One region of the Enterococcus sp. DIV0800 genome, then DNA from elsewhere that is predicted to be linked to it. Evidence: a T-box and tRNA genes for the amino acid it is inferred to sense, from the RefSeq annotation. Region 1 holds a T-box; the other holds one or more tRNA genes.

Region 1 (9,081 bases):
CCTCCCTCAGCTAAAGCTAGTTCATGAAGCCAGACATCGATCTACCTGCTATAAAACGATTTATTTAGGTGAAAATTTTATCCTTGCTTTATAAGGTCAAAAAGGAGCTGGGACATTAATTGTCTCAGCTCCTATTCCCGTATAAACGGTGTCACAGAAGTAGCTTCTTCGGAAAAAAGCCGAAATTTCTTGAAGCCGAACACTTCTGTCCCAACCTCTAATTCTTTAATTGGCTACGATATTGACTAATTTATTCGGCACCACGATCACTTTACGAATCGTTTTGCCTTCGAGGTTGCGTTGGATATGTTCATCTGCCATTGCTAGTTTTTCTAATTCATCTTTAGCTAGATCGACAGCTACCATCGCTTTTGAACGGACTTTGCCGTTGACTTGCAGAATAACTTCGATCTCATTTTCAATCAAAGCTTCCTCGTCATAGGTTGGCCAAGCCACATGAGAAATCCCGCCTTCGTGTCCTAGGATCGCCCACAATTCTTCGGCGATATGGGGAGCGATCGGTGCTAGTAATTGGACGAAGCCTTCAACATATTCATAGGTTAACGCTTCAGCTTTATAGGCATCGTTCACAAAGACCATCAACTGAGAGATTGCGGTATTCAAATGCAAGTGTTCCATATCTTCGGTAACTTTTTTAACCGTTTGATTGTAGACTTTCGTCAACGAACCGTCGTTTAAGGTGGTGATATGATCACGCATTTTGCCATTTTCATCGACGATCAAACGCCATACCCGATCCAAGAATTTACGTGAGCCTTCTAAGCCATTTTCGCTCCAAGGAATCGAAGCGTCCAATGGGCCCATGAACATTTCATACATCCGCAAGGTATCTGCGCCATATTTTTCTACGACATCATCAGGGTTCACGACATTCTTCAATGATTTACTCATCTTCGCTGGCGCTTCTTCTAGTTCTTCTCCCGTTTCAACGCTGAACCATTTGCCGTCGCGTTTTTCGACTTTATTGGTTGGGACTAATGCGCCACGGCTGTCACGGAAGCTTTGTCCTAAGATCATTCCTTGGTTGTATAATTTTTGGAATGGTTCATCTGTTGGCACTACACCGATATCATACAAGAATTTATGCCAGAAGCGAACATACAATAAATGCAACACCGCGTGTTCTGCTCCACCGATATAAAGATCGACTGGCATCCAGCGTTCTAGTTTTTCATAATCTGCTAAAGCTTCCTTATTATGAGGATCGATAAAGCGCAAGTAATACCATGAGCTGCCGGCCCATTGTGGCATCGTATTGGTTTCACGGCGCCCTTTTTTCCCGGTGATTGGATCAACCACGTTGACCCATTCGTCGATATTCGCTAACGGTGATTCTCCTGTACCACTTGGTTTGATGTCTGTGGTTTTTGGCAGTTCCAACGGCAATTCGTAATCAGGTACTAAGCCGGTCGTTCCGTCCTCCCAATGGATCACGGGGATCGGTTCGCCCCAATAACGTTGACGAGAGAACAACCAGTCACGTAAACGGTAGCTGATTTCTTTTTTGCCACATTCGTGTTCTTCTAGCCAAGCGACCATTTGATCGATAGCCTCTTGTTTATTCAAGCCATCTAAGAATTCAGAATTGATATGAGTACCGTCGCCAGTAAAGGCTTCTTTGTCGACGTCGCCGCCTGCTAAAACAGGCACGATTGGTAGGCCAAATGTTTTCGCGAATTCATAGTCCCGCTCGTCATGAGCGGGAACCGCCATGATAGCGCCGGTTCCATAAGAAGCCAAGACATAATCTCCGATCCAGATCGGCATTTTTTCGCCGTTGACTGGATTGATGGCATAAGCGCCAGTGAAGACACCGGTTTTTTCTTTGGCTAAATCCGTCCGATTCAATTCCGATTTTTTCGATGCTTCATCAATGTAAGCATCAACCGCCGCTTTTTGTTCAGGCGTTGTGATTTTTTGGACCAAGTCTAATTCTGGTGCCAAGACTGCATAAGTTGCACCGAACAATGTATCCGGACGAGTCGTAAAGACGGTAAAGCTTTCTTCGCTATCTTCAATCTTGAAAGACACATTCGCACCGATCGAACGACCGATCCAATTTCGTTGCATATCTTTGATACTTTCCGGCCAATCTAGCGCGTCTAAGTCATCTAGTAAACGATCCGCATAAGCTGTGATCTTCAACATCCATTGACGCATCGGTTTGCGAATGACATCATAGCCGCCCCGTTCGCTCTTGCCATCGATCACTTCTTCATTAGAAATAACGGTGCCTAATTCAGGTACCCAGTTAACCGGAACTTCTGCTTCATAAGCTAAGCCCTTTTCATACATTTGTTCGAAGATCCATTGGGTCCATTTATAATACTCAGGGTCCGTTGTATTGATCTCACGATTCCAATCATAGCTAAACCCAAGTGAATTGATTTGACGCTTGAAAGTCTCGATGTTTTTCTTTGTAAATTCCGCTGGGTCATTGCCTGTATCTAACGCATATTGCTCCGCCGGCAAACCAAAAGCATCCCAACCCATTGGATGCAACACATTATAGCCTTGTGCCCGTTTTAAGCGTGCAATCACGTCTGTCGCTGTATACCCTTCCGGATGCCCTACGTGTAAGCCTTGACCAGATGGATAAGGAAACATATCCAAGGCATAAAATTTTGGTTTCTCCGGATCATCTTGGGTATTAAACACATTGTGCTTCGCCCAGTATTTTTGCCATTTTTTTTCAATCGTTTTGTGCTCGTAACTCATGTTGCGCCTCCTAATATATGAACTTATTTGTATACATTAATCATCCGGTGGAATCAGCCAACCATTGAATAAAAATAAGACGCCCTACGAAAGCTCAAAAAGAACTTTCATAGGACGTTATCAACGTGGTACCACCTATTTTTATCTGTCGATGACAGACCTCTAAAGAGCTAACGGTCTCTAGCCGGATCAATCGATCATGCTCCAAGGTAAGTTCGAATGTCCGCATGCACACTCTCAGCCCCGTGCGCTCTCTGAAATGCGTTCGCTTCTACTACTCCTCTTCCAAGCAATAATATTCAAAGTAGTTTTATCTTAGCAGATTCCAAAATATTATTCAATTGAATTCGCCTTAAGAAGGCCGCAAAAAAATTGTCCCCGCTAGGAATCATGTTATAATAGTTCCCAGTTCGACTCGCAAGTTTTGCGGATCAAAAATAAATCTTCAGCTAAAGAAAGGTTGAATCAAATAACTTTATGAAAAATAAATCCATCTACCAATTAACTGGCAGTTTCACCTTGCTGTTTTTTGCGGCATTGTGCTATATCATCCGTTTTTATCCAGAGACGCTAAACGGCTTTGACCGCGGGATCATTCACGCGGTTCACGGGTTGTCCCCGCAAATGAACGGCTACTTTCTATGGGTAACAAAATTCGCCAATCCGATTACCGTGGTGATTTTATCCATCGTATTTGTCGCTTTGTTCTATTTCAATCAGCAAAAAATCACGGCATTGTGGTTGGCATTGAGCATGGTGTTGATCAGCGGGCTCGGCAACCATTTGTTAAAGTTGTTCTTCCACCGTGCTCGGCCGACGATCCTGCCTCATTTAGTGACGGAACACAGCTTTAGCTTTCCCAGCGGCCACGCGACCGCCAGCACTTTGTTGTACGGCACCTTGATTTTTGTGGCAGGACTATTTTTTAAAGAAAAAGTTCCTCGCTTGCTTGTCCAGATCGTGCTTGGCTTGCTGGTCTTCAGCATCATCGTCAGCCGGATCTATCTCGGTGTCCATTATCCCAGCGATGTGCTAGCCGGCTTCTTATTTGGCAGCAGCTGGCTCTTATTTACCTATCCTTATTACAAAGCAAAAAAATTAGTTTACGATCTGCAAACGATTAGGAGAAAAAAATGACCTTTACTTATAGTGACGATGACAACAAGCGCTATCATTCATGGAATTACGCGCTGCGGCAAGAATTCGGCGGGAAAATTTTTAAAGTACCGGTGGACGGCGGTTTTGACTGTCCCAACCGTGACGGAACCGTCGCACACGGCGGCTGCACCTTTTGCAGTGTCTCTGGTTCCGGCGATATGATCGTCGCCCCAAGTGATCCGCTGCCGCAGCAATTCCATAAAGAAATCGACATGATGCACCAAAAGTGGCCTCACGTCGATCAATACATCGTCTATTTTCAAAACTTTACCAATACCCATGCACCGGTCGAGGTGATTCGCGAACGCTTCGAGCAAGTCGTGAGCCTTCCTGGTGTCGTCGGTTTGTCTGTCGGCACACGACCGGATTGTCTACCGCCGGAAGTCATAGACTATTTGGCCGAATTGAATCAACGCTTATACTTATGGGTCGAACTTGGCTTGCAAACGACTTATGAAAAAACTAGCGACCTGATCAATCGCGCCCATGACTATCCTACCTATGTAGATGCAGTGGCTCGTCTGCGAAAACACAATATCAATGTTTGCACCCATTTAATCAATGGCTTGCCGGGGGAATCATTAGAAATGATGCGGGAAAATGTTCGGCGCACGATTTTAGATTCCGATGTTCAAGGAATCAAGCTACATTTGCTTCATTTGATGCGTAACACAAAGATGCTACGAGATTATGCCGAAGGGCGGCTGCAGCTAATGAGTAAAGACGATTACGTCTCGGTGATCTGCGACCAATTAGAAATGATCCCGCAAGACATCATTATTCATCGCTTAACTGGCGATGCCCCGTGGGTTTCGTTAGTCGGTCCAATGTGGAGTCTCAAAAAATGGGAAGTCTTAAACGCGATTGACCAAGAATTGATTCGCCGCGATTCTTATCAAGGAAAATTTGCGTTACGAGGTGAATTTACGCATGCTACTAACAGCCTTACGCTTTAGTCATCAATTATTAAAAGAAATTATCACAGCAGGCGATCAGGTCATTGACGCCACGATGGGGAATGGCAACGATACGCTATTTTTAGCAGAGCTCGTCGGAGCAACCGGTCATGTCTATGGCTTTGATATTCAGGCACAAGCCTTAAAGAATACACAGGCAAAATTAGGTCCCACCATTGATCGGACGACCCTTTATCTCGCTGGACATGAAACCATCGAAGAAAAAATTCCAGCAGAGCAACCGATCAAAGGCGCAATCTTTAATCTCGGCTATTTACCTAAGGGGAATAAACAGATCATCACCTTGCCTGAAACAACCAAGCAAGCAATGGATGCCATTTTAAAACGTTTAGTTATCGGTGGGCGCATGATCGTAGTGATCTATTATGGTCATGCCGGCGGTGAAGCCGAAAAACACGAAGTTCTCAATTATTGCCAAAACCTGCCGCAAGAAAAATACAGCGTCTTGAATTATCAATTCATCAATCAAAAAAACAACCCGCCCATTTTATTATGCGTCGAAGCCCGCGCATAAAATGGCTCATAAAAAACGAGGTTAGGACAAGAGTGTTCAGCTCCAAGAAATTTCGGCTTAGTTCCGAAGAAGCTACTTCTGTCACCACCGTTTATACGTAAATAGGAGCTGAGACAAATTAATGTCCCAGCTCCTATTTAGCAACCCCTGTAGGCATAAGAATTGCTTTCTCTTCAGCCGTCCGTATACTATAAGCTAACTTAAAAAAGCAGGTGATCTTATGTATGTTGTCAAAGTCCTACATGGTTACATTGGTAAAGAAGGTCAGCGCACCCGTGAAAAAGATCCTGGAAAACTGCTCGTATTCACAAGTAAGCAAGAGTCCGATCAATTCGCCGCGAAAATTGGCGGCCGCAGCAAACACGTCTCAAAAATCCGTAAAGATTGAGTCTAGATAAAACATGAAAAGGTCAAAGAAATCCGACTATCAGATTTCTTTGACCTTTTTACTATTGTTCATTAAACCAAGCCAAAACACGTTGAATCCAAGCGTCCCAGAAAATCCAATCATGTTTTCCTGGACCTTCTTCAAACGTTACCACCAGATTTTTTTGCTCCAGTTTATGAGCCATATATTGACTAGCTGGATACAAGTCATCTTCGGTTCCACAAGCCAAGAAAAAGCGGGGCGCTTCTTGGCCACTTGCTACTAGCTCATCCAACAATCTCAAGGGATCGTTAACTGAGCCTTGGATTTGATCTAAGGGACCAAAAACGCCTTGCCAATACGCTTCATTACGTATGAGTAATAAACTCTTTACATCAGCTAAAACAACTGCGCCGGATAAAGACGCCACCGCCGCAAAATGCTCCGGCTTCGCTAAACCAAGTTTCAATGCGCCATAGCCTCCCATCGACAGTCCCGCCGCAAAGGTTTTTTCCCGCTTATTCGTAATTTGCGGAAATAATTCATGAACGATTGTTGGCAATTCATCTGAAACAAAAGTCCAGTAATTCATATCATAGGTGGTATCCGTGTAAAAGCCTAAGTCAGTTGACGGCATTATCACCGCCATCTGATACTCTGCCACATAACGTTCGATCGATGTTCGGCGTTCCCAGACACTGTGATTGCCCCCCATTCCGTGAAGCAAATACATCACCGGCACATCCTCTGTCACCCCGACCGTTTCGGTTCCGATATTTTTATGGGTTGTTTGTGGCAAGATAACATTCATCGCCACTTCCATTTGTAAAACGTTTGAATACACATTGACTTGTAAAAAAGCCATCACAATCCTCCTGTTCTATTCCTGTCCGTTTAGTTTAACACGCTTTGATTGCTTACCCACCATAAAACTAAAAATCAAAGCAAAAATAATCAATAGCAGACCAGCTACATAGATCCAATGAAGACTATCAAAGAGAACCTTTCGTAATTCTGTTCTTAGCCCCACTTCAATCTGCAGCGCCGTTTGAGGATTGATCAGCCGATTCATAATATCCTGATCACGAATTCCGGCACGTGTCAGCTGCTGAGCATTGGCTATGTTCAGAATAATTCCGAAAAGTGAAACCATAACCGTCTGTCCGATCGTGCGAGACAATGTATTGAAAGAAGTGGCGACACCAATTTCTTCCTTTGGAACACTGGCTTGGGCCTCCACCGTGGTTGTCGTAACCGCTAAGCCAAAGCCCACACCTAAAACGCCGGTAATAATAAAGAAGAGCCAGAAGGGACTTTGCTGCGGCAATGCCACTAAGGTCCCTCCGCCTAATAAAATAATCAGCAGCCCGATCACAATGATCCGCTTCGCCGAATACTTAGATAGCAATTGGCCTGATAAAAAGGAGCCATACATCCAGACTAATGACATCGGTGCCAGCACCAAACCACCCAGTCCCGCCGGTTTTCCCAATACACCTTGCATCCACATTGGAATATACACGTCTAAGCCCATTAAGAACCCGCTGATCAAAGCCGCTACCACATTCACACTGGCAAAAGTCGGATTATTAAATAATTGCAAATTAATTACTGGGTCCTCCGCTCGGCGCTCCGTTCGGATAAACAAAATCAGTGAAACAATACTGATAGCAAATAAAGCGATCACTGCTAATGAGATTCCTTCATCACCCAACAACTGAAAGCCTAACAACAAACTGACTAAAGTCAGCATCAAAAACAAACTCCCGAAGATATCCATCTTCTTGGCTTGACGAATCTTTTTCTCTTCAATATAGAAGTATTGTAGTAAAGCAATCAAGCCTAACCCAATCGGTACATTAATGATAAAAATCCAGTGCCAACCAACAGTATCTACGATCAAACCACCAGCCAGCGGACCAAAGACACTGGCGATCCCCCAGGCTGCACTGGTTAACCCCAACACCTTCGCTCTTTTTTCAATATCATAGAGATCCGCAATAATCGTCAATGACACCGGCATAATGGCTCCAGCACCCACGCCTTGAATTCCGCGGGAAATAATCAATGTCAGCATCTCATTCGACAAACCACATAACGCCGATCCTAAAACAAACAACAAAATACCTACAATAAAAATCGGTTTACGTCCGATTTTATCAGCCAACTTGCCATAGATTGGGGTAATCATTGCATTCGTTAATAAATAAATCGAAAATACCCAATTCATAATTTCAATTCCATGCAAACTACCTACAATTGTCGGCATTGCCGTAGTAACGATCGTCCCTTCGATCGCCGACATGAACGTCGCGATAAAAATCCCCACCGTCACAACCTTAACATTTGTTTTTCTGTTCATTCTTTCCTCCAAATTTATCTCATATTCCTGCTATTTCTTTCAAAAAACCAATTTTAAAGCAAATAAAGAGGCAGCTCTACCGATCCATGATCAATAGAAACCGCCTCGTGAACTCCATAAAAATTTATGTCTGTACGATTTATCCGATATTCAAACTATTTTTTAACGCAGCCACTTTATCTGTATGCTCCCAAGGCAGATCAACATCTGTTCGACCAAAATGGCCGTAAGCAGCTGTATCACTGTAGATTGGACGCAATAGGTCAAGCATTTCAATAATTCCTGCTGGGCGCAGATCAAAGTTTTCACGAATTGCAGCAATCAAATCAGCTTCAGAAACGTTTGCCGTTCCAAAAGTATTGACTGAGATAGAAACTGGCTGAGCAACCCCAATCGCATAAGCAAGCTGTACTTCAACTTTTTCTGCCAATTCAGCAGCTACGATATTTTTAGCAATATAGCGAGCTGCATAAGAAGCCGAACGGTCGACTTTCGTTGCGTCCTTTCCAGAGAAAGCACCACCACCATGGCGTGAATAACCACCATACGTATCAACGATAATCTTACGGCCAGTTAAGCCGGCATCTCCTTGAGGTCCACCAATCACAAAGCGGCCTGTCGGATTAATAAAATATTTTGTTTTTTCATCCAATAATTCTGCTGGAATTTCATGTTTGATCACTTTTTCCATAACATCTTTTTGAATAGTTTCATTATCTACTTGATCGTTATGCTGAGTACTGATGACAACGGTATCCACCCGTTGAGGTTTGCCTTGTTCATCATATTCAACGGTAACCTGAGATTTTGCATCAGGACCAAAATAGGCTACTTCTCCGGACTTACGCAAATCAGCTAAGCGTTTCACCAAATGATGACTCAGTGAGATAGGTAAAGGCATCAATTCCGGTGTTTCATTCACTGCAAACCCAAACATTAAGCCTTGGTCTCCAGCACCGATATC
Region 2 (9,081 bases), 750 kb from region 1:
GAGCTGTAAGTAAGCTTTGATCCGGAGATTTCCGAATGGGGGAACCCAGCATCTTTTATAGGATGTTACTTTTCAGTGAATACATAGCTGATTAGAGGTAGACGCAGAGAACTGAAACATCTAAGTACCTGCAGGAAGAGAAAGAAAATTCGATTCCCTGAGTAGCGGCGAGCGAAACGGGAAAAGCCCAAACCAAGAGGCTTGCCTCTTGGGGTTGTAGGACTCCGATATGGTAGTCCAGTGAAATAGTCGAAGGACCTGGAAAGGTCTGCTAGAAAGGGTAAAAGCCCCGTAGACAAAATTTGACTGGCACCTAGGAGGATCCTGAGTACGGCGGAACACGAGGAATTCCGTCGGAATCCGGGAGGACCATCTCCCAAGGCTAAATACTCCCTAGTGACCGATAGTGAACCAGTACCGTGAGGGAAAGGTGAAAAGCACCCCGGAAGGGGAGTGAAATAGATCCTGAAACCGTGTGCCTACAACAAGTTAGAGCCCGTTAATGGGTGATAGCGTGCCTTTTGTAGAATGAACCGGCGAGTTACGATTACTTGCGAGGTTAAGTTGAAAAGACGGAGCCGTAGCGAAAGCGAGTCTGAATAGGGCGAATGAGTAAGTGGTCGTAGACCCGAAACCATGTGATCTACCCATGTCCAGGTTGAAGGTGCGGTAAAACGCACTGGAGGACCGAACCCACGTACGTTGAAAAGTGCGGGGATGAGGTGTGGGTAGCGGAGAAATTCCAAACGAACTTGGAGATAGCTGGTTCTCTCCGAAATAGCTTTAGGGCTAGCCTCAGAGTAAGAATGATGGAGGTAGAGCACTGTTTGGACTAGGGGCCCATCTCGGGTTACCGAATTCAGATAAACTCCGAATGCCATCCATTCATCTCTGGGAGTCAGACTGTGAGTGATAAGATCCATAGTCGAAAGGGAAACAGCCCAGACCACCAGCTAAGGTCCCAAAATAACTATTAAGTGGAAAAGGATGTGGGGTTGCACAGACAACTAGGATGTTGGCTCAGAAGCAGCCACCATTTAAAGAGTGCGTAATAGCTCACTAGTCGAGTGACCCTGCGCCGAAAATGTACCGGGGCTAAATAGTTTACCGAAGCTGTGGAACATACCAATAGGTATGTTGGTAGGAGAGCGTTCTAAGGGCGTTGAAGGTAGATCGTGAGGACTGCTGGAGCGCTTAGAAGTGAGAATGCCGGTATGAGTAGCGAAAGACAGGTGAGAATCCTGTCCACCGAATGACTAAGGTTTCCTGGGGAAGGCTCGTCCGCCCAGGGTTAGTCGGGACCTAAGCCGAGGCCGAAAGGCGTAGGCGATGGATAACAGGTTGATATTCCTGTACCCGTTGTTTTTGTTTGAGCAATGGAGGGACGCAGGAGGCTAAGGAATCAGACGATTGGAAATGTCTGTCCAAGCAATGAGTCTTGAGGCGAGTCAAATGCTTGCTTCTCTAAGGACAAGTTGTGATGGGGAGGGAAATAATAGTACCGAAGTTCCTGATGTCACACTGCCGAGAAAAGCTTCTAGTGAGAAAACAATGGCCCGTACCGCAAACCGACACAGGTAGTCGAGGAGAGAATCCTAAGGTGAGCGAGAGAACTCTCGTTAAGGAACTCGGCAAAATGACCCCGTAACTTCGGGAGAAGGGGTGCTGATCTAACGATCAGCCGCAGTGAATAGGCCCAAGCGACTGTTTATCAAAAACACAGGTCTCTGCAAAATCGAAAGATGACGTATAGGGGCTGACGCCTGCCCGGTGCTGGAAGGTTAAGAGGAGTGCTTAGCGTAAGCGAAGGTACGAATTGAAGCCCCAGTAAACGGCGGCCGTAACTATAACGGTCCTAAGGTAGCGAAATTCCTTGTCGGGTAAGTTCCGACCCGCACGAAAGGCGTAACGATTTGGGCACTGTCTCAACGAGAGACTCGGTGAAATTTTAGTACCTGTGAAGATGCAGGTTACCCGCGACAGGACGGAAAGACCCCATGGAGCTTTACTGCAGTTTGATATTGAGTGTTTGTACCACATGTACAGGATAGGTAGGAGCCGTAGAAGTCGGGACGCTAGTTTCGACAGAGGCGCTGGTGGGATACTACCCCTGTGTTATGACCACTCTAACCCGCACCACTAATCGTGGTGGGAGACAGTGTCAGATGGGCAGTTTGACTGGGGCGGTCGCCTCCTAAAGAGTAACGGAGGCGCCCAAAGGTTCCCTCAGAATGGTTGGAAATCATTCGCAGAGTGTAAAGGCACAAGGGAGCTTGACTGCGAGACCTACAAGTCGAGCAGGGACGAAAGTCGGGCTTAGTGATCCGGTGGTTCCGCATGGAAGGGCCATCGCTCAACGGATAAAAGCTACCCTGGGGATAACAGGCTTATCTCCCCCAAGAGTCCACATCGACGGGGAGGTTTGGCACCTCGATGTCGGCTCGTCGCATCCTGGGGCTGTAGTCGGTCCCAAGGGTTGGGCTGTTCGCCCATTAAAGCGGCACGCGAGCTGGGTTCAGAACGTCGTGAGACAGTTCGGTCCCTATCCGTCGCGGGCGTTGGAAATTTGAGAGGATCTGTCCTTAGTACGAGAGGACCGGGATGGACTTACCGCTGGTGTACCAGTTGTCTCGCCAGAGGCATCGCTGGGTAGCTATGTAGGGAAGGGATAAACGCTGAAAGCATCTAAGTGTGAAGCCCACCTCAAGATGAGATTTCCCATTTCTTTAAGAAAGTAAGATCCCTGAGAGATGATCAGGTAGATAGGTCAGGAGTGGAAGTGCAGTGATGTACGGAGCGGACTGATACTAATCGATCGAGGACTTAACCAAAAATTGATTCAAGGTTGTTTAAAAACGTTTCTGATCCAGTTTTGAGTGAACGAAGTTTACTCAAACAAATAGTGTGGTGGCGATAGCGGGAAGGATACACCTGTTCCCATGTCGAACACAGAAGTTAAGCTTCTTAGCGCCGATTGTAGTGAGGGGTTGCCCCTTGTGAGATTAGGACGTCGCCACGCGGTATTATTCCGGCATAGCTCAGTTGGTAGTAGCGCATGACTGTTAATCATGATGTCGTAGGTTCGAGTCCTACTGCCGGAGTTTCTCGAAAGAGAAAAAAGAGTATTGGGCCTTTGTGCTCCTATCTTGGAGAGTTGTCCGAGTGGCCGAAGGAGCATGATTGGAAATCATGTAGGCGGGTATTCCTGTCTCAAGGGTTCGAATCCCTTACTCTCCGTAACAATATTTTTTACTGGCCCGTTGGTCAAGCGGTTAAGACACCGCCCTTTCACGGCGGTAACACGGGTTCGAGTCCCGTACGGGTCATTTAATTAAATATATGGGGGTTTAGCTCAGCTGGGAGAGCATCTGCCTTACAAGCAGAGGGTCAGCGGTTCGAACCCGTTAACCCCCATTCGGTTCCGTGGTGTAGGGGTTAACATGCCTGCCTGTCACGCAGGAGATCGCGGGTTCAAATCCCGTCGGGACCGCCATTTGATTAAAAACTTTAAACTATTATATATGGCGCGGTAGCTCAGTTGGTAGAGCAACGGATTGAAGCTCCGTGTGTCGGCAGTTCGATTCTGTCCCGCGCCACCATGGAGGAGTAGCGAAGTGGCTAAACGCGACGGACTGTAAATCCGTTCCTTAGGGTTCAGTGGTTCGAATCCACTCTCCTCCATTTGTTTCAGGGGCATAGTTTAAAGGTAGAACAGCGGTCTCCAAAACCGTTAGTGTGGGTTCAATTCCTGCTGCCCCTGTTTTTTATTGATATGGCGATCGTGGCGAAGTGGTTAACGCACCGGATTGTGGCTCCGGCACTCGTGGGTTCGATTCCCATCGTTCGCCCTTTTTATTATTGGGGTATAGCCAAGCGGTAAGGCAAGGGACTTTGACTCCCTCATGCGTTGGTTCGAATCCAGCTACCCCAGTTTCTCAGAAAGTATCAAGAAAATTTCTTGAAAAACTTGTTCTGAGATTAAAACAATAGTATAATGGCGGTATAGCCAAGTGGTAAGGCAGAGGTCTGCAAAACCTTCATCACCGGTTCAAATCCGGTTACCGCCTTAGTACTAAAATTAATATTATTGATATGCCGGCGTGGCGGAATTGGCAGACGCGCTGGACTCAAAATCCAGTGCCCTCACGGGCGTGCCGGTTCGACCCCGGCCGCCGGTATTAAAGAGCTAAGATGGTATTTCATCTTAGTTTTTTATTTGAAATTGAATAGCAACATGGCGAGTGTGGCGAAGTGGTTAACGCATCGGATTGTGGTTCCGACACGCGTGGGTTCGATTCCCATCTCTCGCCCTAACGAAGAGACTAGACAGTTGTTTAGTCTCTTTATTTGTGTTTCACCGGAATCAATACCTCAAACACTTGATCTTCGGGATGCTCAGAGGTAGTTTCATCTTGCCACAGTAATTCCCAAATATCACCATTTAACTCTAAGCCATTTTCCTTTAAATAATTTCTAAAACGGTTATTGAACGTATTAATGTGATGAATCTCGTCTTTCATAAAGCCAGAAACGTAATAACCAGCCGGCCGCTGGACGACTTGTTGTTGATTGTAGATCTGCAATCTGTCCTCCGGAATCTTAACCAAGGCTCGATAGGGTGCGGCATGGAAATTTGCTTCATAGAACGCGGAACCGTCAACTAAGAAACCAATTGGATAACCACTGAATAAATCGCTGCTTTCGACAGATGAGTAAAAGCGTCCGTAAATTTGTACGGAGTCGATATCATCAAAGTGTTCGATCGTTTCTGAGATGACGAAAGATTCTGCTTCGCGATAAGAATAGGTAATCGATTCTAAATCAAAGTCCTTTAAGGTCGAGTACCGTTCAATGTAGCTGTCTAATGAATTACGAATGGTCTTCAACTTAGTAATCTGCTCATCTACTATCTGCTTTTGTCGTATAAAGCCAGCTAGCACATAATCCACGTTTCGATTCTTCAAAAATACATGAATATCTTCCAGGGCGACATCGAGATTTTTCAATAAAAGAATGACATCTAACTCGAAATATTGATCGATTCCATAATAGCGATAACCATTATCACCAATTTTTGCGGGTTTGAATAAGTCTATTTGATCGTAATAAATCAGGGTTCGGCGACTGATTCCAGCGTACTTTGCCATCTCGCTAATGGTCAAATATTTTTTCATAAAAAGTTCTCTCTTTCTGCTTGACTGTGACGTTACGTTACAGTTTATCCTATCATAAGAGAAGGAGGGAAAAAAGATGAAATTATTCAAAATCTTTTTCAAAGAATATCAGAGGATGTTCTTCATCACCTTCATCTTAATGATTGTGCAGGCTGTTGGGACGTTGATGATTCCTTACTATGTAGCTGAAATTATTGATGAAGGTATTTTAACGCAGGACCAAGGAGCGATTTGGCGCAACGGCGCATTCATGCTTGGGATTGCTATTTTAACGGGGATCGTTTCAATTATCGCTAGCTATTTTTCTGCCATTCTAGCCGGGCGTTTCGGCTATTTTTTGCGGAAACGGTTAGTGGACAAGACCCAACAACTATCGATCGCCGATATGGATGAGTTTGGAACGCCGACTTTGCTAGCTCGGACAACTAGTGATATTACGAATATTCAGCAAATTATGATGATGGTCTTTCAAATGATTATTCCCGCACCGTTGATTTGTCTTGCTTCAATTATTTTGACAGGAGTCATATCGTGGCGCTTTATTTGGATTCCGATCGCATCGATCGTTTTATTTTCAGTGGTCTCGTTATTAGTAATTAAAAAAGCGATTCCTTTAGCTGACGTGATGCAACAACGGATGGATAAAATGATGCAGATCTTGAGAGAATTTTACACTGGCGTACGAGTGATCCGCGCTTTTAATAAAACGAACTTTGAAAAAGAGCGGACGGATAAAACATTTTCTAACTATGCGGATGTCATGATCCGGGTAAATAAATTATTTGCTGTCTTAAACCCGACTGTCAATTTAGTAATGGGAATTGGAATGACCGCTGTTTTAGCTTTTGGTGGCGTATTAGTGCTTCAAGGAAACGTACCGATTGGGAGTTTAACAGCTATTAGCGAGTATACTATTCTAAGTTTATGGTTTTTGACGATGGCTGCAATGGTGATCGTAATGATCCCCAAAGCGTTGGCTTCATTGGAACGGGTTGGTGAAGTGTTAGCAAAAGAAGAAGAAATTGTTGATGGCCAGAAGGTTTCTTTTGAACCAAGAGCAGATTCACCAATCGCGGTCTTTGATCATGTTGATTTTGCCTATAGCGGTGCTGAAGAGGCCGTATTATCAGATATTACTTTTGAAATTCCGAAAGGTGTGACGGCGATCGTCGGTGGAACAGGCTCGGGTAAAAGTACAATTGCCAAAGCGCTGTTGCGTTTGAAGGATACCACAAAAGGTGAGATTCGCTTCTTAGGTGACTCAATTCAAGATGTTACTCAAGAGGCGCTGAGAGCAAGGATCAGCTATGTTCCACAAAAAGCCTTTCTATTTAGTGGAACGGTCAAAGATAATTTCCTTTTTGGCAATCCGCAAGCGACAATAGAAGAAATGAAACAAGCTGCCAGAATCGCTCAAGCCGAAGACTTTATTAATCATTTAGATGGACAATATGACGCTTTTGTGGCACAAAAAGGAAATAATTTTTCGGGCGGGCAGAAACAGCGGTTAAGTATTGCTCGCGCATTAATCAAACCAGCTGATCTGTACTTCTTTGATGATAGTTTTTCGGCTTTAGATTATCAAACAGATGCAAAACTGCGGAAAGCCTTAAAACAAGAATTAACGGAGGCCGCAATCGTGATCGTTGCTCAACGGCTCTCGACCATTAAGGATGTGGATCAGATTATTGTTCTAGAAAAGGGTAGGATCGCAGGTAAGGGAACGCATGAGGAGTTGCTGAAGACTTGTCAAGTGTATCAGGAGTTTGCGAAGTCTCAAGGAATGGAGGGGAACAAGCATGAGCATCAAGCAAGTTGAGGGAAAACAACAAGCAACAGAAACACCAAAAGAATTCAAAAAAACGGGCGTTCGTTTGTTGAAATTATTATTTGAACAAAAAGGTCGTTTTTTGATTATTATCACATCGGCTGTCTGTTTTGCGACTTTGATGGCAATCACGCCGTTAATTTTAGGTTGGGGTCTAGATGCGATCATTGCACTAGTTCGTGACAAGCAAGTGAGTTTAGAAAATTTGTTTGCTGCACTGCTTCGCCCTGTTCTATTTTTATTTCTGACTTGGGGTGGGGTTGCGTTATTCTCACTTTTGCAAGAATACACCATGGCTAGTGTTGCCGAAACGTTGACTTTGCGCTTGAGAAAATTATTGACGGATAAATTGAATCGTTTACCAATGAAATTTTTTGATCAATACAAGACCGGGGACGTTTTAACACGAGCAACACTGGATTTAGATAAAGTATCGGAAGTATTACAAGTAGGTTTGATGCAACTGATCTCGGCCGTTTTATCAATTGTGATTGGGCTAGGCTTGATGTTCTATCTGAGTCCCTTATTAACACTTTCAATCATCGTTATTTTGATCATTAGCCTTACGTTGACGAATTATCTTGCTCACAAAAATCAAGATTATTTTTCTCAGAATCAAGAGGCTCTAGGGGCCGTTGGAACAAAAGCCGAGGAAAATTATTCTGGAAATCTTTTGATCAAAGCATATAATCGCCAACAGGAAACAGCTGCAGAATTGGACGAATTAAATGAAGCCCAGTTTCAGGCTTTCAAAAAAGCGCAGTTTGTCAGTTTCGCCATCAATCCTTTGATTCGTTTAATCAACCAATTAGGTTTTGTGACTAGCGCAGTTGTGGGAGGAATCATGGTGATTAATGGTCAATTATCGATTGGTCTAGTGCAAGCCTATCTCCAATACGTGAATCAAGTCTCTGAACCGATTACACAGGTTTCTTACGTGATCAATAGTCTGCAAAGTGCTTTTGCGGCTTTAGAACGCATCTTTGAAATATTAGATCAAGAAGAAGAAGTAGCAGACGGTTTGAATCTTTCGGTTCCGGAAAAATTACGTGGCGAAGTTCGTTTTAAACGGGTTGCCTTTGGGTATACGCCTGAGCGATTATTGATGGAAGATGTCAATTTCAAAGTGAAGCCTAAACAAATGGTAGCGATCGTCGGTCCCACCGGTGCTGGGAAAACGACCATGATCAATTTACTGATGCGTTTTTATGAATTAACTAATGGTCAAATTGAAGTGGATGGCAAGAATATTACGCATTTCTCACGAGCGGCGATTCGTCAGAAATTTGGGATGGTTTTACAAGATACTTGGTTGTTTGAAGGAACGGTGGCAGAAAATATTGCTTATAGCCGACCCGATGTAACACGACAAGAAATCATCCAAGCAGCCAAAGATGCTCAGTGTCATCATTTCATTCGAACTTTGCCAAATGGGTATGACACAGTCATTTCGTCAGATGGCACTCAGATCTCGCAAGGCCAGCAGCAGCTATTAACAATTGCACGGGCGATTTTAGCTGATCCGCAATTGTTGATCTTAGATGAAGCGACGTCAAGTGTTGATACCCGGACGGAGGGAATGATCCAACAAGCAATGGATCAATTAACTTCGGAACGGACAAGTTTTGTAATCGCCCACCGACTGTCTACTATTAAGAATGCAGATTTGATTCTGGTAATGAAGGATGGAACGATCATTGAACAGGGGAGTCATCGTAGCTTAATGAAGAAAGGCGACTTTTACGCGAATCTTTATAATAGCCAATTTGCTAGTTAAGAGGTTATGACAGAAGTGTTCGATTTATTACCGAAGCGGCTACTATTGGAACACCATTTATTCGTAAAAAGGACCTATGACAAGAATTTTGTTACAGGTCCTTTTTTTGCTGTGAAAAACCAAAAAATAGCTTAGTGAGAAAACATTCTGAAAATTCATTGACTTTTAATCTTATCAACTGTATAGTATAAAAAAATGATTAAGGTATTATTAGAAAATTAAGGAGTCGATTTTCATGCGCAAGAGTAAATACAATAATTTTGATGGCATCGTCTTATTAATTATTGAGTTCAGGACTTAGA

What was found. The T-box of region 1 lies ahead of leuS (leucine--tRNA ligase). A T-box ahead of a tRNA ligase gene usually reads a tRNA of that ligase, here a tRNA-Leu.
Region 2: it encodes a tRNA-Leu, which carries the amino acid that the T-box ahead of leuS (leucine--tRNA ligase) is inferred to sense. The anticodon was not compared.

What each region holds. Positions count from the first base shown of each region.
Region 1 covers NZ_CP187898.1:2,186,750-2,195,830, forward strand. Annotated here, with positions in the region: gene leuS (leucine--tRNA ligase) at 226-2,739, opposite strand; T-box leader at 2,847-3,036, opposite strand; gene IGI54_RS10475 (phosphatase PAP2 family protein) at 3,217-3,876, shown strand; gene IGI54_RS10480 (TIGR01212 family radical SAM protein) at 3,873-4,853, shown strand; gene IGI54_RS10485 (class I SAM-dependent methyltransferase) at 4,828-5,388, shown strand; gene IGI54_RS10490 (hypothetical protein) at 5,609-5,776, shown strand; gene IGI54_RS10495 (alpha/beta hydrolase) at 5,838-6,620, opposite strand; gene IGI54_RS10500 (MDR family MFS transporter) at 6,636-8,117, opposite strand; gene metK (methionine adenosyltransferase) at 8,257-9,081, opposite strand, start outside.
Region 2 covers NZ_CP187898.1:1,433,293-1,442,373, reverse strand. Annotated here, with positions in the region: rRNA gene IGI54_RS06970 (23S ribosomal RNA) at 1-2,831, shown strand, start outside; rRNA gene rrf (5S ribosomal RNA) at 2,904-3,019, shown strand; tRNA gene IGI54_RS06960 (tRNA-Asn) at 3,028-3,101, shown strand; tRNA gene IGI54_RS06955 (tRNA-Ser) at 3,149-3,237, shown strand; tRNA gene IGI54_RS06950 (tRNA-Glu) at 3,255-3,326, shown strand; tRNA gene IGI54_RS06945 (tRNA-Val) at 3,342-3,414, shown strand; tRNA gene IGI54_RS06940 (tRNA-Asp) at 3,418-3,493, shown strand; tRNA gene IGI54_RS06935 (tRNA-Phe) at 3,524-3,599, shown strand; tRNA gene IGI54_RS06930 (tRNA-Tyr) at 3,601-3,681, shown strand; tRNA gene IGI54_RS06925 (tRNA-Trp) at 3,690-3,760, shown strand; tRNA gene IGI54_RS06920 (tRNA-His) at 3,776-3,848, shown strand; tRNA gene IGI54_RS06915 (tRNA-Gln) at 3,860-3,931, shown strand; tRNA gene IGI54_RS06910 (tRNA-Cys) at 3,997-4,067, shown strand; tRNA gene IGI54_RS06905 (tRNA-Leu) at 4,095-4,178, shown strand; tRNA gene IGI54_RS06900 (tRNA-His) at 4,238-4,310, shown strand; gene IGI54_RS06895 (MerR family DNA-binding transcriptional regulator) at 4,344-5,174, opposite strand; gene IGI54_RS06890 (ABC transporter ATP-binding protein) at 5,251-6,993, shown strand; gene IGI54_RS06885 (ABC transporter ATP-binding protein) at 6,974-8,779, shown strand.